3 regions of the Actinoplanes sp. CA-142083 genome follow, and region 2 is predicted to be linked to each of the others. Evidence: riboswitches for the same ligand, from Rfam matches in the RefSeq annotation. Region 2 holds a riboswitch; each other region holds the start of a gene.
What was found. A riboswitch is a leader RNA that binds a small molecule or an ion and turns the genes downstream of it on or off. The one in region 2 is predicted to bind cyclic di-AMP.

Region 1 (6,951 bases), 2.2 Mb from region 2:
GGCGTCCGTAGCGGCGTGATAGCGGGCGGCCATCTCGCGCAGGGGGCGGTAGGCCTCGGGAGCCAGGAGGATCACCAGCAGGGCCGGGGCCAGGGAGACGTCGCCGGCGGCCACGCGGAGGCCGGCCTCCACCGCGATCAGGCCTACGGACAGGGTGCCGACGAGGTCCAGGGCGGTGGACGACAGGAAGGCCACGCGCAGGACCCGCAGGGTCGCGGAGCGGTGCTTGTCGGTCAGGTCGGCGATCGCGGTGGTCTGGCGGTGGGCGCGGCCGAAGATTCGCAGGGTGGGCAGGCCCTGGACCACGTCGAGGAAGTGGCCGGCCAGGCGGGCGTCGGCCCGCCAGCGGTCGCGGGCCCGGGCCGCGGTGGCCCAGCCGATCAGGGCGCCCAGCAGGGGGATCAGCGGGAGGGTGGCCAGGGCGATCAGCGCCGAAGGCAGGTCTACCCAGGCCATCACGAGGATGACCAGCGGTGGGAGGGTCACGCCGAGGATGACCGACGGGAAGTACGCGCTGAACCACGGGCGCAGCGACGCCAGGCCGGTGGTCAGGACGGCGGTGAGGCGGCCGCGGCCGAAAGCGGCCACCCAGGCGGGGCCGCGGCGGGGGAGGGCGCGCAGCAGGCGGCGGCGCAGGGAGTCGGTGACCCGGGCGGCGGTGCGGACGGCCACGACCTGCTCGGCCCAGGAGACAAGGGCCCGCGCCACGTAGGCGGCGGCCAGCAGCGCGGGCGCCCACCAGCGCGGAGAGGCGACCAGCAGGGTGAGGGCGACCGCTACGACCAGTGTGGACAGGGCCTGGGCGGCGCCGAGCACGGCCAGAACGACGACCCCGCCGCCGGCGTGCCGCAGCAGCCGAGGGTCGACCGGGCCGCGGCGGCGGACTGCGGCCGGGCCGCGAAGAGCGCGGCGGCGGGCGGTGGCCGGGCCGTCGTAGACGTTGCTGTGGGCGGCGGGTGGGGTGGCGCCGGCGGGGGTCATGACGGGACCCTTTCGCTGGCTACGCGGCGGCGGAAGACGAAGTACGAGTACGCCTGGTAGGCCAGCACGCCGGGCAGGATGATGACGCCGAACACCGTGAGCAGGCTCAACGCCGATGGGGTGGCGGCGGCCGCGGACATGGTCAGGGACCAGGAACCGTCGAGGGTGCTCGGCAGGACGACGTGGCCGTTCGCGGTCATGACGGCCACTACGGCGCCGGCCACGCCCGCCGCGGTGGCGGCGAAGGCCAGGGCCTCGCGGCCGTGCCGTGCCAGCAGGCCGGCGGCCAGCGAAAGAACCGCGGCGGCGAGGACGGTGCGCGACGCCGTACCGAAACCTATGAGCACAAACGCGACGGCGCCGCCGGTGCCCAGCCACCGGGCCAGGTCGCGTGCCCGGCGGCGGACGGGACCGCTGGTGCGCAGGGCCAGGAAAGTTGCGCCCAACAGCAGCGCGGCGAACAGGGCGGCGCCGGCGCCCAGGAGGGATTGCCAGGTCAGGATGGGGTCGAGGCTGCGGCTCAGGCCGGAGCCGGTCACCGAGCCGTCGGGGCCGAGGGCGAGGCCGCGGACGAAGACGGCAAGCAGCGCGCCCCACAGCAGGACGATCGCGGCGGAGCTCGCGGTCAGGAAAATGTCGCAGCGGCGGCGCCAGCGTTCGCCGTCGCCCTTTCCGCGAAACTCGAGCGCTACTCCGCGCACGGCCAGGAGCAGCAGCAATGCCGCGACCGGCAGGTAGAGACCGGAAAGGAGCGCGGCATACCAGGCCGGAAAGGCGGCGAACGTGACGCCGATCGCGGCGACCAGCCACACCTCGTTGCCGTCCCAGAACGGGCCGATCGTGCGCACGATCGCGCCGCGCTCGTGGTCGTCGCGGCCGAGCAGCGGGCCGAGGACACCGACGCCGAAGTCGAAGCCCTCGAGGACGAAGAACAGGACCCAGGCGAGCACCACGATCGAGAACCAGAAGGTGATCACGATCAACAACCCCTCAGTAGACGGGAGCGAGCTCAGGCGACTTTCCGGACGGTTCAGAAACGTGGAGCGGCTGCCGCGCCAGATGACGGATCAGGCGGAACCAGACGACGGCGACCACCCCGTAGATCACGGCGAAACCGATCAGCGAGGCGAGGACCTCGGCGCTGGTCAGGCCGGGGGAGATGCCGTCGGAAACTTTCGTGAGGCCGAACGCGATCCACGGCTGCCGGGCGGTCTCGGTGAAGATCCAGCCGAGCGTGTTCGCCGCCGCCGGCAGCAGCGGGATCAACGGCAGCCATCGGGTCAGCCAGCGGGGCGCGTCGCGGTTCTTTCGCGTACGCCACAGGTAGAACGCGGCGACGGCAGCGGCCAGCATGCCGGCGCCGATCATCAGGCGGAACGTCCAGAAGGCCACCGGGATCATCGGCACGTAGCTGCCCGGCCCGTACTGCGCGACATACTGCGCCTGCAGGTCGTCGATGCCCTGGACGGTCGCACCCGGCGAGCCCTTGGCGAGGATCGACAGCAGCCACGGGATGTCGAGGGTGAACGAGGGCAGCGGCTTGCCGGTGGTGATGATCGAGAACGGCGCGCCCTTGGTGGTCTCGTAGAGCGCCTCGGCCGCGGCCATTTTCATCGGCTGGACCTCGGTGATCACCTTGCCCAGGTGGTCGCCGGTCAGCGCGGTCGCCGCCCCGCCGGCCAGCATCACCCAGGCGCCCAGCCGGGCGAGCGTCCGGTGGGCCGGCTCGGCCGCCATCCGCCACACCGCGATCGCGAGCAGCAGCGCGCCCCCGATCATCGCCGCCCCGGCCAGGGTGTGCGGGAAGGCCGCCAGGTTCACCTTGTTCGTCAGCAGCTCGGCGAACGACGTAAGGCGCGCTCGCCCGGTGACCGGATCCATCTCGTACGCGATCGGGTTCTGCATGAAGCTGTTGGCGGCAAGGATGATGAACGCGGACAGGATCGTGCCCAGCGAGACGATCACGATCGTGGCCGCGTGCGCGACGCGGGGCAGCCGGTCCCAGCCGAAATACCAGAGCGCCAGGAAAGTCGCCTCGAGAAAGAACGCGAGCATCCCCTCGATGGCGAGCGTGGGCCCGAAGACGTCGCCGTAGAACTTGGCGAACGCGCTCCAGCCCATGCCGAACTGGAACTCCTGCACGAGGCCGGTCACGACGCCGACCGCGAACGTGACGATGAGAAGTTTCCCGACGAATTTCGTGAGATCGCGGAACTTGTCGTTCTTCGTGCGCAGCCAGGTGATCTCCAGGCCGGCCGCGATCGCCGCCAGGCTGATCGACATGGGCACGAAGAAGTAGTGGTAGATCGTCACGACCGCGAACTGCAGGCGCGTCAGGTCCAGCACGTCCATCGGATGGTCCCCCTCTACGACGGCTCGTAGTAGATACTACGACGTGTAGTACGACGCTGTGCAGTAGACTGGGACACATGGCGCTGGGAGACCTGGAACGCGAGGTCATGACGGTTCTGTGGGACGCCGCGGAACCGCTCACGGTGCGGCAGGTGCACGAGTCGCTCAGCCGCGACCGCGACCTCGCCTACACGACCGTGATGACCGTGCTCGACCGCCTGGCCAGAAAGGCAGTCGTGGTGCAGCAGAGAGCGGACCGCGCCTACCGGTACGCCCCGGCGCAGTCCCGCGAGGAGATGACGGCGTCGGTCATGCTCGACGCGCTCAGCGCCTCGCCCGATCAGGACGCCGCGCTGGCGTATTTCGTCGGGCAACTTTCGCCGGCGGCGCTGCAGGCCGCCATCGAAGCCGCCACCAAGAAGTGATGGAGAGCCACGGGATCGCCGGATGACCGCGCTGCTGCTCGGCGCGCTCGGGCTCACCCTGTCGCTGATCGTGCCCGGCCTGCTGGCGCGGGCCCGCTGGCCCGACCGGGCGCCCGCCGCCGCCGTGCTGCTGTGGCAGGCCGTCACCCTGGCCGCCGTGCTCTCGGCCCTCGGCGTCGTGCTCGCCGCGCCCGAGGAGCTGACCCGCGCCGCCGGCTCCGGAAAGCCGGTCACCGCCGCCGCGCTGATCGGCGCCCTGGCGGTGGCCGCGATCATCGTGCTGCGGCTGCTCGTCTCGCTGTGGGGAGTTTCGCGGCGCTCGCGGGCCCGCCGCGCGAAACACCGCCTGCTCGTCGACCTGCTCGACAAGGCCGAGCACCGCGAGGAATTGGACGCCGGAAACGTTCGCGTCCTCGCCGGAAACTTGCCGCTCGCGTATTGCGTGCCCGGCCGGGAGGCGCGGGTGGTGCTCAGCGACGGCGCGCTTCGCCTGCTCGACCGCGACCAGGTCGACGCCGTCCTCGCCCACGAGCAGACCCACCTGCGCCACCGGCACGAGGTGGTCATGGAGTCGTTCACGGCCTTCTATCGCGCCGTGCCGCGTCCCCTGCGCAGCCGGGCGCCGCTGGACGCCGTACACGTGCTGCTGGAGATGGTGGCCGACGACGCCGCCCGGAAACGCGCCGGCGCCGCGCCCCTGCGCGGCGCGCTCGAACGCCTGACCGACGCTGTCCCCCTGGCGGAGGAAGTCGTGCCCGAACGAAACTCGCAACGACGCCGGCTGGACCGCCTGGCGGCTCCGCAACGCCCCTCGGCGGCCCTCAACACGGTCGTCGCGGTCGTCGCGCTTGCCCTGCTGGTACTACCCACCGTGATCCTGGTCGTCCCGTGGCTCGACCGCGCGCTGGATGCCTGGCCTCTCTGACCACGCTGGGTAGCGAAAGCCGTGCAGGAAGTTTCCCCGTCGTGGCAACTTCAGTTACCCGCATGATCGAGGGTACGGTGGTCGGCGGTCCGGCAGCCCCCCATCGTCCATCCGGCCGATCTGACGGATCACCGCCTAATCGCCGCATGCGGCGAACCGGGGACCCGAGTAGTCGGGGTGAAGCCGCAGTCCCCCTGCGGCCGGGCGCGCTTCCCGCCCGAACCCGTCAGCTAACCCGGTCGGCGGCGCGAGGGAAGAAGGGATAACGCACCTACGTGAAACGGATTGGGGCGCGCCGCGCCGCAGTTCTGCGCAGCATCGTCTGCGCCGTCGCCGCGGTCGGGATCGTTCTCACCGGCCCGTCCGTAGCGCACGCAGCACCCGACCCGGCCACCGTCGAGGCCGAGATCGACAAGCAGTGGAACCAACTCGAGCCGGTCATCGAGCAGTACAACGACGTGCACGGCAAACTGCTCAAGAACCAGGCTCAGCTGAAGAACCTCACCAAGCAGCTCACCCCGCTCCAGGTGCAGGTGGACGTCGCCCTTTCTCAGGTTCGCGGCATGGCGGTCGACGCGTACAAGCAGGGCGCGCCGAACGCTTTCAACGCCATGATCGTGAGCGGGTCGCCCACCGGGCTGACCGACAAGCTGACCTATCTCGATCAGCTCGCTCGGCACCAGCAGGACCAGATCGCCGGGGTCGCGAAACTTCGCGACAAGTACGCCGGCATGAAGTCCGACCTGGACGTGCTGACCAAGTCCATCGCGGCCCGCGATGCCGACCTGGCCAAGCAGAAGGCCGCGATCCAGAAGAAGATCGACAGCCTGCAGAAGCTGCGGATCCAGGCGTACGGCTCGGCGGGCGAGGCCGACGGCCCGTACAAGACCGGACCGTGCCCCGTCACCTACACCAACGACAAGGGCGGCCGAGCGGCGCAGAAGGCATGCGACCTCATCGGCAAGCCCTATGTCTTCGGTTCCGACGGACCGAACAGTTACGACTGCTCGGGCCTGACGAAGGAGGCGTGGGCCAGCGTGGGGGTGCATCTCGAGCACTACACGAAGGACCAGTGGAACGAGGGCAAGGCCGTGTCCCGGAACGAGCTGCAACCGGGTGACCTGGTCTTCTACTACCCCGGAAGCCTCCATCACGTCGCCATCTACATCGGCGGCGGCATGGTGGTGCACGCCCCGCACACGGGTGACCATGTACGGATGGCGACGATCGAACGGGGACCGATCGCCGGCTACCGGCGACCGGGCTGAGATCCGGAACACGAAGAAGGGCCGCCGGAAGGCGGCCCTTCCGCGTATCTAGCGGCTCGCCGTGTCGCGGGCAACCGGGAAACCTGCCGTCAGTCCATGGGCGGCGGGGCGGCCTCCCGCACACGGTGGTGCCGGTAGAGCTTCGCCAGCAGCGTGGTCAACTGCTCGCGCTCCACCCGGTCGAGGGGCTCGAGCAGCTCCTCCTGGATGGAGCCGACCTGCCGGGCCAGCTGCTCCGCGCGCGCCCGCCCGCCGTCGGTGATCGTGATGATGTTGCGGCGGCGGTCGTCGGGGCTGGGCACACGCTGGACGAAACCATCGGCCTCCAACTCGTTGAGGGCCTTGACCATGTCACTGAGGTGGATGCCCACGCGCCGCCCGAGGTCGGCCTGGCTGGCCGGGCCCTCGGTGGCCAGCGAGGAGAGCACGCGGTAGTGGTACCCGCGGGCGCCGACATCCGCGAACCGGGCGCTGACCATGCGCCCCGCAAACCCGGCGGTCTGGGTCAGCAGCCAGCTGGGCAGGTGCTCCACGCTCTCCACGTGAGCAGCATAACATTTGCGCTCCTAACGTTAGTGGACCTAACGTTAGGAGCATGAACGAATTCAGCGTGCACGTTCCGCAAGCAGAGCTCGACGACCTGAACGAGCGGCTGGCCCGCACCCGCTGGCCCGACGAGCTGTCCGGCGCCGGCTGGGACTACGGCATCCCGCTCGACCGGGTGCGGCAGCTCGCCGACGCCTGGCAGAAGCTCGACTGGCGCGCCCACGAGGCGCGGCTCAACGCGTACCCGCAGTTCACGACCACAATCGACGGCGAGAACATCTGGTTCTTGCATATCCGCTCGGCGTCGCCGGACGCGATCCCGCTGATCCTCACTCACGGCTGGCCCGGCTCGGTGGTCGAGTTCCTCGACCTGATCCCGCTGCTCACGCCGCGTTTCCACCTGGTGATCCCGGCGATTCCGGGCTTCGGATTCTCCGGGCCCACCCGCTCCCGC
Region 2 (6,951 bases):
ACGACCCGCTCGCCCCGGGGCCCGCGGATCACGCACTGCGCGTCGAGCGTCGTGCACACCGCCGACAGGTCCTCGCTCGGATCCGCCTGGCACAGCGACCCGCCGAGCGTCCCCCGGTTGCGCACCACCGGGTCGGCGATCACCCGCTCGGCCTCCCGGAAGATCGGGAACGCCGCCGCGAGCTCGTCCGACTCCAGCAGCTCGCGGTGCCGGGTCAGCGCGCCGACGCGTACGTCATCGGTGTTGATCTTGATGTAGCCGAGCTCCTCGTGAAGAGGGTTGATGTCGATCAAGTATTCGAAGTTCGCCAGTCGAAGCTTCATCATCGGCAGCAGGCTGTGCCCGCCCGCGACGAGCCGCGCTGAGCTACCCAGACGTTCCAGCAGTCCGATGGCATGGTCCACAGTGGTGGCGCGTTCATACTCGAACGGGGCCGGCACCTGCACGCTGCACCTCCCAAACTGAATTTTCCTCGCGGGGGCGGGGCCTGGTGAACCTCTCGCGCGCGGTGATCAATGTCAACAGCGACCTAAGGGATCTCTTAACTAGCCGTTGACGATCAGCCGCTCGATCACGGAGGGTTTGGGCGTGCGGGACATCGTTGACGGGCTGGTGGCATGGCGCGCGGAGGGCCTGGCGTTCGCCGTGGCCACCGTCGTGCGCACCTGGAGCTCGGCCCCCAGGCAGCCCGGCTCGGCCATGGCGGTCAACGAGCGCGGCGAGGTTCTCGGCAGCGTTTCCGGCGGGTGCGTGGAGGGCGCGGTCTACGCCGCCGCCGAGGAGGTCATCGAGACCAAAAAGGCACAGCAGCACACGTACGGCGTGAGCGACGGCGACGCGTTCGAGGTGGGGCTGACGTGCGGCGGGACGATCGAGGTCCTGGTCCAGCCGTGGGTGGCCCTCGCCGACCTCGACAACGTGCTCGCCGCCCTCGTCTCGGGCCAGCCGGTCGCGACCGTCTCGGTGGGCAACAACCAGATCGCGGTCTGGCCCTCCCACGTCGTCGGCTCGCTGGGCGACGCCGGCCTGGACCGGGCGGCCGAGCAGCAGGCGGCCGGGATGCTGTCGGCCGGCACCACCGGCGTGATCCACCTCGGCGCCCACGGTGAGCAGCGCCTCGCCGCCGTCGAGATCTTCGTGCAGACCTATCTGCCGCCGCCCCGCATGATTGTCTTCGGCGCGATCGACTTCGCCGGCGCGGTGGCCCGGATAGGCGGCTTCCTCGGCTATCACGTGACCGTCTGCGACGCGCGTCCGGTCTTCGCCACCCACAAGCGTTTCCCGTCGGCCGACGAGTTGGTCGTGCAATGGCCGCATCTCTACCTGGAGTCCACGGCGGTCGACGAGCGCACCGTGCTCTGTGTCCTCACCCATGACCCCAAGTTCGACGTGCCGCTCCTCGAGGTCGCGTTGCGCACGCCCGCCCGCTACATCGGCGTGATGGGCAGCCGCCGCACCCATTCCGACCGGATGCGCCGCCTGCGCGAGGCCGGCGTCTCCGAGGCCGCCCTGGCCCGGTTGTCCGCTCCGATCGGCCTGGACCTGGGCGCCCGCACCCCCGAGGAGACGGCGGTCGCGATCGCCGCCGAGATCGTCGCGTCGGCGTGGGGCGGGTCCGGTCTGCCCCTCACCGGGCTGGACGCCCCGATTCACGGGTAGCCGTCGGGGTGCAACCCGGCCCTTTCCCGCGGTTCCGCCGCCGCCGGCCCGATCTCGTCCTGCGGCCGCGCTTGCACCACCGGCGGCCGCCACCGCGCGGGGACGCCGAGTCCCGCCCACCGCGCGCGGTCCATGTCTCCGATGCGGAAGCTTCAGTGGGCGGGAGCGGGGGACCCCTTTTCACGCCGGCTCGCCGGCTTGGGGTGAAGTCGCCTTGGACGCGACGGGCCGCCTTCAGGCCCAACCCGACAGCTAACCTCGCAGGCGGTTGAAGGACCAAGGATCGCTTTGTCTGCCCGTCTCCGCTCTGCCATGCCCAAGTTCGTCCTACTCGCGGCGTTTGCTGCCCTCCTGCCCCTTCTGTTCGCCCCGTCCGTGGCCCACGCGGCACCCACTTCCCACGCGGCTTCCGCCTCCCGCGCGGCTTCCCTCGCCCGCACGGCGTCTGTGTCCCACGCCGCGCCCCGCGCCCGCGCGGCGTCTCTCGCCCACGCCGCGCCTCACGCCCGCGTGGCGTCGCTCTCGCCGGCCCAGGCCGCGTTGCTGCGCGGCAAGCTCATCATCGCGGCGGCCAGCGCCCAGCGCGGCAAGCCCTATCGCCGAGGCGCCGCCGGCCCGACCGCGTTCGATTGTTCGGGCTTGTCCGGCTACGCCTACCGTGCCGCCCACATCAGCCTGCCCCGCACCGCGAACGCCCAGTACCGCGCCGCCCGCCCGGTCAGCCGCGCCGCCGCCCGCCCTGGCGACCTGGTCTTCTGGGTGCACGGCCACCACGCCTACCACGTGGCCGTCTACGCCGGCGCCGGCCGCGTCTGGCACGCCCCGAAGCCGGGCGACCGCGTCCGCCTGGCCAAGATCTGGAACCCCCGCGAGGTCCGCTACGGCCGCATCGGCGCCTGATCACCCCCGCGGCGGGGCGCCCACGGCGGCGCCCTTCCGCGGCCCGGCACCACCGCGGCAAGGCACCCATCCCAGCGGGACGCTCATCGGCGCGCGGCTCCCCTCCCATCCCAGCGCGGCGCCCATCCCAGCTGCGCCAATCCCAGCGCGGCGTGGCGCCCATCCCAGCGCGGCGTGGCGCCCATCCCAGCGCGGCGTGGCGCCCATCCCAGCGCGGCGGGGCGCCCATCTCAGCGCGACGCGCACCGCGGCGCGGCAGCCATCGCGGCGCCCGTCCGCCGAGAGGGCGCCGGCCGGTCAGGCGTCCGCCGCGACCGGGTCCTCGGCCGGCTGTCTGGCCCGGCCCACCGCCGCCGCCAGTCGGTCCAGGCCGACCACGACCGCCCCCAGCGCCCCGAAGATCAGGGCGAGTTGCACGAACTGCAAGCCCACCCAGTCGTACCCGTGCTCCCCGGGGTCGAGGAAGAAATACGGGTACCGCACCGGCGCCGCCGGCAGCAGGCCGCCCCGCAGCTCGATCATCACGCCGTAGCCGAGCGGGTAGGCAATCCACAGTGGAATGTCCCGCCAGCGGACGATCCGGTGCGGCCCGAACGCCACCCAGTCGACGAGCACGAGCACCGGCACCACGTAGTGCACCAGGAACAGCGACCGGTTGGTCAGCGCCACGCCCGGGTCGGCGGCGGCCAGGCCCGGCAACGGGTTCTCGCCGTGGTTGAGCATGAAGTGCGAGATCAGGCAGGTGATCAGGATCCACAGCGTGACCGCGCCGCGCCACCGGGGCGCGGGCGGCTCGACCGTGTCCCGCTTGATCATCCAGTACAGGGCGCCCACGAAGTACGCGAGCGTCAGCAGGTTGCTCTGCGCGGTGAAGTAGATGAGCCGCTGCTCCGCCATGAGCAGCCCCGACGCGCCGCACGCGACGATGGCCGCGCGCAGCCAGAACTGGGGCCTCTGCCAGACCATTGCTACCGCCCGGTCGATCCGTCGATGAGTTCCCGCAGGATATCGGCGTGCCCCGCGTGCCGGGCCGTCTCCTCCAGCATGTGCCCGATGACGAACCGCAGATTGCAGCGCGGCTGCCCGTCGTCGCGCGCGAGCATCGCCTCGAGGTCCCCGTCGGTGAGCACCGGCGCGACGCGTTGCCATGCGGCCTCGTACGCGTCAATGGCCTCGCGCAAGGTGTCGCCCTCCCGGACCTCTTCGTCCGGGAGCGTGACGTCCTCGCCCGCGAAGCGCACGAGAAACCACGACAGCTCGGCCCACGTCAGGTGTTTGACCAGCCAGAGCAGGCTGGTCCCGCTGCCGACCGGCGATCGGCGCGCGTCCTCGTCGCCGACCCCGATCACCTTGCGCACCAGCGATTCCCGCTGAAACTGCAGGAGCCCGACCAGCGTGGCGCGCTCCCCCGTCACCGTCCGCGGCGGTCGTCGATCAGGCACGGCGGGCCACCAATCCGTTGCAGGCCACGTCCTCGATCGCGGGACGCGGCTGGGGTTCGTCGCCGGCGTGCCAGTGGGCGACCGAGGCCAGCCCCGGCTCGACGAGCTCGTGGCCGGCGAAGAACGCCGCGAACTCGGCGCCGTCGCGCGGCACGAAGCGGCCGCCCGGGTTCTGCGCGGTCAGCTGGGCTACCGCCGCCGGCGACACGTACTCCCAGGTCGCGTGGCTGGCCGCCACGTAGCTGCCGGGCGCGAGCGCGCCGATCAGCGTGCGCACGATGCCCTGGGGGTCCTCGTCGTCGCGGATGAAATGCAGCACCGCCGCCAGCATCAGCCCAACTGGCTCGCCCAGATCGAGCGTCGCCTTGAGCGCGGGGTGGTCAAGGATCGCGGCCGGCGAGCGCAGATCGGCCTCGATGTAGGCCCGTCCCTCGCCGCGCAGCGCAGCCGAATGCTCCTGCACCAGCGGATCGTTGTCGACGAAGACGACGCGGGCCTCCGCCGGCACGTTGCCGGCCACCCCGCCCGGCGCCGGGATCCCGGTGCCGATGTCGAGGAACTGCCGCACCCCTTGCGCCGCGACATAACGCGCCGCCCGCCCGAGGAACCGCCTGTTCTCCACCGCCATGAGCCGGATCGTCGGCATGGCCGCCTCGATCGCGTCCCCCGACGCCCGGTCGGCCTCGAAATGATGCTCGCCGCCGAGCCAGTAGTTGTACCGCCGCGCCGGATGCGCCACCGTCGTATCGATCATTGTCGGCAGTCTAGGCGCGGTAACCATCGAACAGTGGCCCGCCGGCCCGCTCCAAGATCTCGATGGCGAAGGCGGCCGGATCGTCGCGGGCCGCCAGCCAGCGCTCGGCGAGTTCCGGGTCGAGCTCGCGCAGCTCCCGCAGCAGCCATTTCCCGCCGCTGATCCACCGCCCGGCGAACGCCGGCGCGGCCCGCCCCGCCTCCGTCCACAACGCCGCCGCGATCACCGCGCGCTCGCCCGCATCGCCGGCGTACCGATAGTCGTCGAGCAGGTCGGTGAGGCCGTACCGCAGCCGGTCGCTCTCGGCGGCCGGCAGCGGCCCCGGCCCGTCGGCGAGCACCCGCGCGCAGCGGGCCGGCAGGTCGCCCGGATCGCCGGTCAGCACCACGCCACCGGCGAGCATGCGGTGCGTGCTCGGCTTGCGTTTTGCCAGCTCGCCGGCGAGAAACCCGGCCAGACGCTCCGGCGTGTGCACGAACAGCTCCACCGGCCAGCCCTTGTAGCGCAGGCTTTCCCGATACCCCGGTTCGTCGTCGCGCATGACGACGATGTCCAGATCGGACCCGGCCGTCCGATGCGCGGTGACCACGCTGCCGGTGAGCATGGCCCACGAGGCGTCGGGAAACCGGTCGTGAACCAGCTCGCGTGCAACGGTCACGGGGTCCACTTGATGGCCTTGACGACGTAGTAGGCGGGCAGGGCGCTCAGCCCCGCATAGAGCTCCGCCGCCGGCTCCTCGAAGAACGCCTCCAGCCGAAGGCCGGCGTTGACGAACGCCATCACCACGTCGCTGACGGGCCACACGAACGCGGAGAACGGCGGCGGATCCGGCTCGCCGCGCGCGCCGATCGGGCGCTTGGCGTCGTCCTGGACGGCGTTCGGCCGCTCCCGTCCGAAGTAGTCGCCGGCCAGCGTGAGCCCACCCTCGTGGACGGCCAGCACCTCCCACACCGGGTGATGGTCGCAGAGCAGCACGGCGCCGCCGGGTCGCAGCCGCGCCGCGACCATGCCGGCGAACGCGGCGAGGTCGGGCACCCAGCAGATCGCGCCCCAACTGAGATAGACCAGGTCGAGTTCGACGAGGTCGCCGGGCGGGCTCATCATGTCGGCCCGGCGGAAGTCGGCGGCGACACCCGCCTCGGCCGCGCGGGCCCGGGCCATCTCGATGGCCACATCGGAGATGTCCACGCCCGTCGCGGTCGCCCCGAGGTTGGCCCAGGACAACACCTCGTCCCCGCACGAGCACGCGAGCTGCACCACCCGACGGCCCGCCACGTCACCGGCAAGCCGCACCTCGAACTCCTCGAGCACACCCTCGCCCCGCCGGAAGCGCTCGATGGGGACACCGGACCGCTTGGCGGCGATCAGGTTCCAGCTGGACCGGTTGGCCTCGGTGATCTCAGAGCTCGCCCTGATAGGCCAGCACCCCCCGGTTGACCGCCGCGATCGCCTTGCGGGCCGCGTCGCGCACGCCGGTCGAGGACGCCGGGGCCTCCTTGATCTGGCCGAGCAGGTCGAGCACCTGCCGCGCCCAGCGCACGAAGTCGCCCGCCGGCATGTCGGCGTCGTAGTTGTGGCCGCTCGCCAGCACCCGGGCCAGCGGCTCGCCGCGGGCCCACCGGAACATCGGCCACACGAAACCCGGGTCGGGCTCGCGGGTCAGGGCCAGGCCGTGGTCGGACTCGTCGGCGGCGATCTCGCCCCACAGCTTGGTGCAGGCATCCACGGCCGCGGTGATCGGGCCCTTCGGCACCGAGGCCCGGTCGTCGCCCTCGCGGCGCGACTCGTACAGCACCATCGAGACGGCCGCGGCCAGCTCGTCGGGCTCCAGACCGTCCCAGACGCCCTGCCGCAGGCACTCGGCGACCAGCAGGTCGGCCTCGGACCAGATGCGGCCGAGCATGCGGCCCGCCTCGGTCACCTCACCATCGGGCGACAGGTAACCCCGATCGCCCAGCACCGCGCACACCTGGTCGAACGTGCGCGCCAGCGAACCGGTGCGGCCCGCGACCTTGTCGCGCAGGGCCTCGGTGTCGCGCAGCAGCCGGTGCCGCCGCTCGGCCCAGCGGGCGTGCTCCTCGCGGTCGGGGCAGGCGTGGCAAGGGTGCTGCCGCAGCCGCACCTTGAGCAGCGCGATCTCGGCGTCCTCGCCGGTGTTGCCCCCGCCGCCGCGGCGACCGCGCCGGCCGCCGCCGT
Region 3 (6,951 bases), 2.8 Mb from region 2:
GTGGTCGACCCCCAGGTGGCACACGACCGGATCGAGGCCCGCGGCTACGACCACGAGAGCACCGACTACCTCGCGGCCGCCGCGGCCGCCTACCGCTCGCTCCCCGAGTACGACAGCTTCGTCGTGATCGACGCGAACGGCACTCCCGGCCAGGTCGCCGCCGAGATCCGCGCCCGCCTGCCGCTGCCCGCCCCGGTCACCCCGGCCCGCTCCCGGGTCCGCGCGCTGATCCTGGCCGGCGCCCCGCTGCTGGCCGGCGCGACCGCCCTCGGATACCAGCTCGCGGAGGTGCTCTAACTCTGCCCGTACACCGGGATCTGCGCGCCCGTGGTCGGCGCCGACGCGTCGGAGGCCAGGAAGAGGATCGTGGGCGCGATCTCTTCCGGCTTCACCCACTTCGAGAAGTCGGCGCCGGCCATGTCGCGCCGGTTGGCGGGGGTGTCGATGACGCTGGGCAGGATCGTGTTGCAGCGGACCTTCTGCTTCTTGTACTCGACGGCCACCGCGCCCGCGAACGCCAGCACCGCCGCCTTCGCGGTGATGTATCCGGCCGCGCCCGGCCACGGCGCCACCGCGGCCCGCGACGACACGCACACGATCCCGCCGCCGCCGGCCGCCACCAGATGCGGCAGCGCCGCCCGGGTGACCAGATAGGTCGGCCGGAGGTTGCGCGCCAGCAACCCTTCGAACTCCGCCACGGGCGCTTCCGCGACGAGCCCGCTGCCGCCGTACGCGCCGGCCAGATTGACGACGGCGCGCAACGGCGCCTCCGGATCGCCCGCCGCGACGGCCATCGCGGCAGTGACTTCCGTCTCATCGGCGAGGTCGGCCTCGACCGTGATCGCGCCCTCCGGAAGCCCTTTCCGGCCCGGCCGCACGGGCGCGACGACCCGCCACCCGTCGGCCAGGAAGGCCCTCACCGTGGCCGTTCCCAGCCCGCCGGCGCCGCCAGTGACGAAGACCGTCCGCCCATTGCCCATGGGGATCATGTTGCCCGTTCATCCGCCCGGGACGGTGTGGTTCTCGTCACGCTCGGCGGAGGATGGCCTGGTGGTCGCGCACAGTTACGAAATAGGCCGTCACCTGCACGGGCGTCACCCTTGCGGGCGAGTGAACTATGGCGCGCCGTGCCGCATTGTGGCAGGTGGTCCCGTTCGGCACCGCGCCCCGGGATCTTTTTGATGAGATTTTTGGTTCAAGCCGGTCGCGAAGCTGTCGATGCTGCACGTGAACCCAGGAAGCCGAACGGCCGTACTGGGTAGTGATGGACATCCCAAGGTCGGTGGTGATGCCCGTCGCTGCGACAGGTGGGGGGCCGATGGTGTCATGGAGACCGACGCGGGTAAGCGTTCTGCTGCGTGACCGACCGCGGCTGCGGCGCGCGAATGCTGTGCCAAGAGCCCTCTTCAGGAACATCGCACGCGGCTCTCAGCAATCACCCAGGCATTCGTGACACTTTCGACCCACCAGCCGGAATCAGTGCGAGCAGTCATTTGTTGTGTAGATGCCAGTAACCGCAAAGTACGAACTGCGGACGTTACGGGGAGGAACTGATGAACACAGGGTTTGCCCGTAACGGGGTAAGTAGTGAACGCAATGAGGGGACCGTGGGCAACGTGGAGAAGAACACCGTGATGCGGACCGACCAGGTCGCCGAGGAGCGTGACCTTGTCGGCGTCTACCTGCACGAGATCTCCAGGACGCCACTGCTGAGCGCAGCCGAGGAAGTCGACCTCTCCAAGCAGATCGAGGCGGGCCTCTACGCGGAGTTCCTGCTCGACGAGGGCGAGACGCCGCGAGGCGTGAGCCGCGAGGAGCTGGAGCGGATCGTCTACGAGGGTCAGCGGGCGAAGGATCTGTTCATCCGGGCCAACCTGCGACTGGTCGTGTCGATCGCCCGGCGCTACGTGCGCTCCGGCATGCCGATGCTCGACCTGATCCAGGAGGGCAACACCGGCCTGGTGCGCGCGGTCGAGAAGTTCGACTACGAGCGCGGCTACAAGTTCTCGACGTACGCCACCTGGTGGGTGCGGCAGGCGATCAGCCGGGCCATCGCCCAGCAGGAGCGCACCGTCCGCCTCCCCGTGCACCTGGTGGAGGACGTCAACCGGATGCGCAACGTGACCCGCCAGCTCGTCCGCGAGCTCGGCGCCGACCCCGAGCCCGAGCAGATCGCGAAGGCTCTCGGCGTGACGGTCGAGCGGGTCAACGAGCTCACCCGCTGGGCCCAGGACACCGTGTCCCTGGACACCCCGGTCGGCGACGACGGCGACACCAACCTCGGCGACCTGGTGGCCGACAGCGACGCACCCTCGCCCGAGGAGATCGTGCTGACGGCCCTGGAGCGCCAGCGCATCGAGGGTCTGCTCAACCACCTCGACGACCGTTCGGCCGGCATCATGCGGGCGCGCTACGGCCTCGAGGACGGCCGGGAGCACTCGCTGACCGAGGTGGCCTCGCGCTTCTCGCTCAGCCGCGAGCGCATCCGCCAGCTCGAGATCCAGGCGCTCGGCCGGCTGCGCGAGCTGGCCCGGGCCGAGGGCCTGCAGGCCGCCTGATCCCCCTTCCGCGACGCGAAAGGCCGGTACCCCCTCGGGTACCGGCCTTCATTGCGTCCGGGGTTACTTCACGCGTCCGTAGCCGTACGGGGTCATGATGTTGATCGACCTCTTCTTGATCGGCTCGCCCTCGCGGGACGCGTCGATGATCATTCCGCCGCCGACGTACAGGCCGACGTGGCCGAGGCTGCGATAGAACACCAGGTCGCCCGGCTGGAGCTGGGACTTGCTGATGCGGGCGGTGGCGCTGTACTGCGCGGCGGCGTTGTGCGGCAGCGACTTGCCGGCCTTCGCCCACGCGGCCATCGTCAGGCCCGAGCAGTCGAACGTGTTGGGTCCGGCGTCGCCGTAGCCGTAGTAGGCCGGCTTGTTCGCCTGCGTGTACGCGAAGTCGACGGCGACGCCGGCCTTGCCGGAGATGGACGGCGCCGGGCCGGCCGCTCCCGCGACACCGGTCTCGGTCGCGCTGCCGTACGCCTGCTCCCGCATGGCGCGCAGCTTCTTGATGTTCGCCTCGATCGTCTTCTTGCGCGTGTCCATCGCCTTGAGCTGCGCCGCCTGCTTGGCCTGCGTGGTCTTCAGGGCGGCCTGCCGGTCGGCGAAGTTCTGCGTGGTCGCGGTGTAGTCGTCGATGTCCCGCTGGTTGGCGCGGTTGATCATCTCGAGGTAGCTCATCTTCTCGACGAGGCCGCCCTGCTGGTTGCCCAGGATCGCGCTCATCGGCCCGACCCGGCCCTGCTTGTAGGCCGTAGCGGCGATGCTGCTGACCTGAGCCTCGGCGACCACGAGCTTCGCCTTCGCGGGCGCCAGCGAGGCCTGGAGGGTCTTCTGGTCGGTCGCCGTCTTGTTCAGGTCGATCTTGAGCTTGTTGTACGACTCGGTGATGTCCTCGAGCTGGTTCGACGCGGTCTCGATCTGCTTCTTGAGCTCGGTCTCGGACGGCGCCGCGTGTGCCGCGGTCGCCATGGATCCGGTGATCGCGATCGCCATCGCCGCGACCGCGAGTGCCCGAAGCCTGGTGCGGGGGGTTGGCACCGGTTGCTGACCTTTCTTCCGCTGCTGGCCGCCGACCGGGTTAGCTGTCGGATTCGGGCGGGAAGAAGGCCCTACCGCTCTCGCGGATTCACCCCAGAAACGCGGTTCCCCGGTTCGGCGCGACTACCGCGTCCGCCCTGGGGGAGGGCGTGACGGGACACCGCGTCGATTGGGCGGCGTTGGCCGGCGCCACGGAGGGGTGTGGCTGCGGACCGAACCAACCGCATTAACTTATCGATGCGCGAATCAAAATCAAGGTCTCTACGCGGGATTTAAGGAAAAGGCCAGATATGCGCCATTGATCCCGATAACGCATTGTCATTCGACGAAGACTGCGGGTTATTCGACCGCTTAAACCGGACTTTTCGCCAGGTCGGCGGGAACCCACGCGTGGCTGACCTTACGCTCCGCCCAGAAGGAGAGGAAGGGGATGGTTCCGGCGGCCATGACGATGATCATCCGGAGGAACGGCCACCCCGCCCGGCGTGCCAGGTCGAAGGTCAGCACCAGGTAGACCATGAAGAGGAAGCCGTGCGCGGGGCCGACGATCGCCACCACGGTGTCGTTGTCGCCGAGGTACTTCAGCGGCATGCCGACCAGGACGATCGTGAGCAGGCAGACGCCCACGATCCACGCGATGATCCGATAGCGGGTGAGCGCTCCCTGCACAGTGCCACGTCCCTTTATTTCTTGGAGTATCCGGGGTAATCCATCGCCCCGGCGCCGGGGTGCTCGGCCAGCCAGGCGAGGTAGTCGTTGTAAGCCACCAGCTCGGGGTCGTCCGCGGCGGGCGCCCGGTCGACCGCGACACGCACGGGCCGGCCGACCGTAACAGGCGAACCTGGAAGCTTCTCGGGCTCTTCGTCCTTTTCTTCCGCGGGCTCGGGCGGCTTGCGGGCGAGCTGGACCTCGCGGTACCAGAGGAAGGCGAAGAAGGCCGCGAAGACCGGCCACTCGAACGTGTAGCCCCAGCTGAGCGTGTTTCCCCCGCTGGCCCGGCTGAACTGCCACCAGCCCAGCCCGAGGCAGCCCGCGATCGCGACGAGCGCCAGGACGTGCCGCGCGATCCACGCCGGCGTCCAGAGCCCCTTCATGCACACGAGCGTACCGGCGGCACGTTTGCCCTTCGTCGGCGCGGGCAACCGTCCTGCCAGGTGATGACCCACACGGAGGTGCACGATGACGGACGCCGAGACCGAGATCGGCGTGGACCCGGCCACGCTCGACGACGAGGACCTGTTCCGGGAATTGTCCAGCCTCTACCGCGCCCGGATGTCCACGCTGCGGCACGGCCCGGACGCGGCCCTCGACAACCACTTCCGGCGCACGGCTGAGCTGGAGACCGAGTACATGACCCGCTACCCGGGCCGCGAGGTCGACCCGTCCCGTCTCACCCAGGACTTCTGAGGAGGCCGTGTGACTGAGTCGCTGCGTGACCGGGTGGAGCGCGTCGGTCAGGCGTACGCGCCGCACGAGCACCGGCCTCTCGCCGGGTACGCCGTGGCGATGGGCGCGTTCGGCGCGCTCGCCGCCGGACTGGCCGCCGCCGCGAAGGTCACCGGGAAGCGCGTACCCGACCGGCCCGCGGCCGCCGACGTGCTGCTGATCTCGATAGCCACCCACAAGCTGAGCCGCCTGCTCGCCAAGGACGCGGTGGCGAGCCCGCTGCGGGCGCCGCTCGCCCGCTACGCCGAGCCGGCCGGCTCGGCGAGCTCAACGAGGAGGTGCGCGACGAGGGCAACTCCATCCGGCACGGGCTCGGCGAGCTGGTCACCTGCCCGTTCTGCCTGGCCGTGTGGGTCGCCACCGGCCTCACCGGCGGCCTGGTCCTCGCGCCGCGCCTGACCCGCCTGGTCGCCACCGCCCTGACCGCGACGGCCGCCTCCGACTTCCTCCAGATGGCCTACGACCGCGCCAAGCAGGCCACGGAGGGGTGACCGGCGTCACAGTTGCTAACGGAATCATGGTCGAGGGCCGACCGTTGAGAACAGATGTCGGTGTGTCCAGTGTCCCCGGGCCTCACCACTTTGCCTTCACGGAATACCGTTCGGCTGGAGCCGTGTTGTGCCTTTCGCCGCGAGGCGACATGCACACCGACATCTCGTACGCCGCCCCCGGGTTCGCCCGGGGGCGGCGACGTGTTTCAGGGGCTTGCCGGCCGGGGTATTTGATCATCTATGAGCGATGACCGGATCGAGCAACGCGCGGCCGAGCTGCTGCCGGAGGAACGTGTGGCCGGCAGCGCCGACCCGCGGGCACAGGCCGAAGCGATCCTGGCGGACTCCGACCGGCGCGAGGACGACCCCGAAGCGGTGGAGAATCGCCGCTCCGACCAGGCCGCCGCGCCCGGCGACACCACCCGGTAGGGGCACCGAACTTCCGTGTTCGTCGATGGTCATGGCAATATTCCCCGCGTGTCTGTCCCGAATCGCCGGATTTCTGCGCCGACGCGCGGCCCCGCTCGTTTACTGAGCCGTCCCGCGCGCACCCGCAGCGCGCGCTCCGCCGCCCTGAGCGGCCCGCACGCGGTCGAACTGGCCGGGTTGCTGCACGAGCTCTCGGTGCGTCTGCTCGGCGCCGAGAGCTTCGCCTCGGCGCTCGAGCGCCTTGCGGCACTGGCGATCGGCGCGGTGCCGGGCGTGGTGCGTTGCTCGGTCGCTCTGATCGGCGAGGGCGGGCCACTCACCTGCACCGCCGCCGGGCCGTCCGGCGAGGGCGTCGATGAGCTCCAGTACGCGTTGAGCACCGGCCCCGGGCTGCACGCGGCCCGCACCCGCGCTCTGGTCACCGTGAACGACCTGACCACCGACGAGCGCTGGCCCGAGCTGGCCGAGCCCGCGCGCGCCGAGGGCGTCCGCGCGGTGGTGGCCGTGCCGCTGGACGTGCCCCGGGCCGAGGTGGGCGCGGTCAGCCTCTATCTGGACGGGCCCGGCAACCTCGGGCCCGATCTCCTGCTGACCGCGATGGCGCTGGTCAACCACGCCGAGGTGCTGCTGGGCGAGCTGCGCCGCCGCGACGAGACCAGCACCGACGCCGCCGTCGACCGGGCGGTCGGTGTGATCATCGCCCAGCGCGGGTGCGGCGTCCGCGAGGCCTACGACGTGCTCGGCGAGACCGCCCAGCGCCTCGGCCTGGACCGCCGCGCGGTGGCGGATCGCCTGATCGCCGCCGCGGCGGCCCGCCGCGGTTAAGCCTTCTCGACGTGCTGGACCACCTCGAACTCCAGCAGTGACGCGCCGGTGGCGACGGGCTTGGCCCGCTCGCCCGAGTGCGCCTCCCGGGCGGAACCCGAGGACCAGGCCTGGAACGCCTCCTCGGACTCCCAGCGGGTGTAGACGAAGTAACGGTTCTCGCCGTT

Region 1: linked by a shared signal. The riboswitch ahead of ACQPZX_RS29205 (NlpC/P60 family protein) and the one ahead of ACQPZX_RS19285 (C40 family peptidase) in region 2 are both predicted to bind cyclic di-AMP.
Region 3: linked by a shared signal. The riboswitch ahead of ACQPZX_RS06980 (NlpC/P60 family protein) and the one ahead of ACQPZX_RS19285 (C40 family peptidase) in region 2 are both predicted to bind cyclic di-AMP.

What each region holds. Positions count from the first base shown of each region.
Region 1 covers NZ_CP192076.1:6,365,283-6,372,233, reverse strand. The annotation lists gene cydC (thiol reductant ABC exporter subunit CydC) at 1-981, opposite strand, end outside; gene cydB (cytochrome d ubiquinol oxidase subunit II) at 978-1,958, opposite strand; gene ACQPZX_RS29220 (cytochrome ubiquinol oxidase subunit I) at 1,972-3,333, opposite strand; gene ACQPZX_RS29215 (BlaI/MecI/CopY family transcriptional regulator) at 3,411-3,758, shown strand; gene ACQPZX_RS29210 (M56 family metallopeptidase) at 3,781-4,683, shown strand; cyclic di-AMP (ydaO/yuaA leader) riboswitch at 4,806-4,942, shown strand; gene ACQPZX_RS29205 (NlpC/P60 family protein) at 4,959-5,951, shown strand; gene ACQPZX_RS29200 (MarR family winged helix-turn-helix transcriptional regulator) at 6,041-6,493, opposite strand; gene ACQPZX_RS29195 (epoxide hydrolase family protein) at 6,547-6,951, shown strand, end outside.
Region 2 covers NZ_CP192076.1:4,209,076-4,216,026, reverse strand. The annotation lists gene ACQPZX_RS19295 (FAD binding domain-containing protein) at 1-404, opposite strand, end outside; gene ACQPZX_RS19290 (XdhC family protein) at 589-1,659, shown strand; cyclic di-AMP (ydaO/yuaA leader) riboswitch at 1,792-1,941, shown strand; gene ACQPZX_RS19285 (C40 family peptidase) at 2,170-2,559, shown strand; gene ACQPZX_RS19280 (Pr6Pr family membrane protein) at 2,857-3,525, opposite strand; gene ACQPZX_RS19275 (DinB family protein) at 3,528-4,001, opposite strand; gene ACQPZX_RS19270 (SAM-dependent methyltransferase) at 3,994-4,755, opposite strand; gene ACQPZX_RS19265 (nucleotidyltransferase domain-containing protein) at 4,766-5,413, opposite strand; gene ACQPZX_RS19260 (class I SAM-dependent methyltransferase) at 5,410-6,066, opposite strand; gene ACQPZX_RS19255 (DEAD/DEAH box helicase) at 6,155-6,951, opposite strand, start outside.
Region 3 covers NZ_CP192076.1:1,454,814-1,461,764, forward strand. The annotation lists gene ACQPZX_RS06965 (dTMP kinase) at 1-297, shown strand, start outside; gene ACQPZX_RS06970 (SDR family NAD(P)-dependent oxidoreductase) at 294-989, opposite strand; gene ACQPZX_RS06975 (sigma-70 family RNA polymerase sigma factor) at 1,554-2,558, shown strand; gene ACQPZX_RS06980 (NlpC/P60 family protein) at 2,622-3,593, opposite strand; cyclic di-AMP (ydaO/yuaA leader) riboswitch at 3,608-3,734, opposite strand; gene ACQPZX_RS06985 (DUF3817 domain-containing protein) at 3,945-4,262, opposite strand; gene ACQPZX_RS06990 (hypothetical protein) at 4,277-4,687, opposite strand; gene ACQPZX_RS06995 (DUF6158 family protein) at 4,773-5,000, shown strand; partial or broken gene ACQPZX_RS07000 (DUF1360 domain-containing protein) at 5,010-5,530, shown strand; gene ACQPZX_RS07005 (hypothetical protein) at 5,771-5,959, shown strand; gene ACQPZX_RS07010 (ANTAR domain-containing protein) at 6,008-6,784, shown strand; gene ACQPZX_RS07015 (antibiotic biosynthesis monooxygenase family protein) at 6,781-6,951, opposite strand, start outside.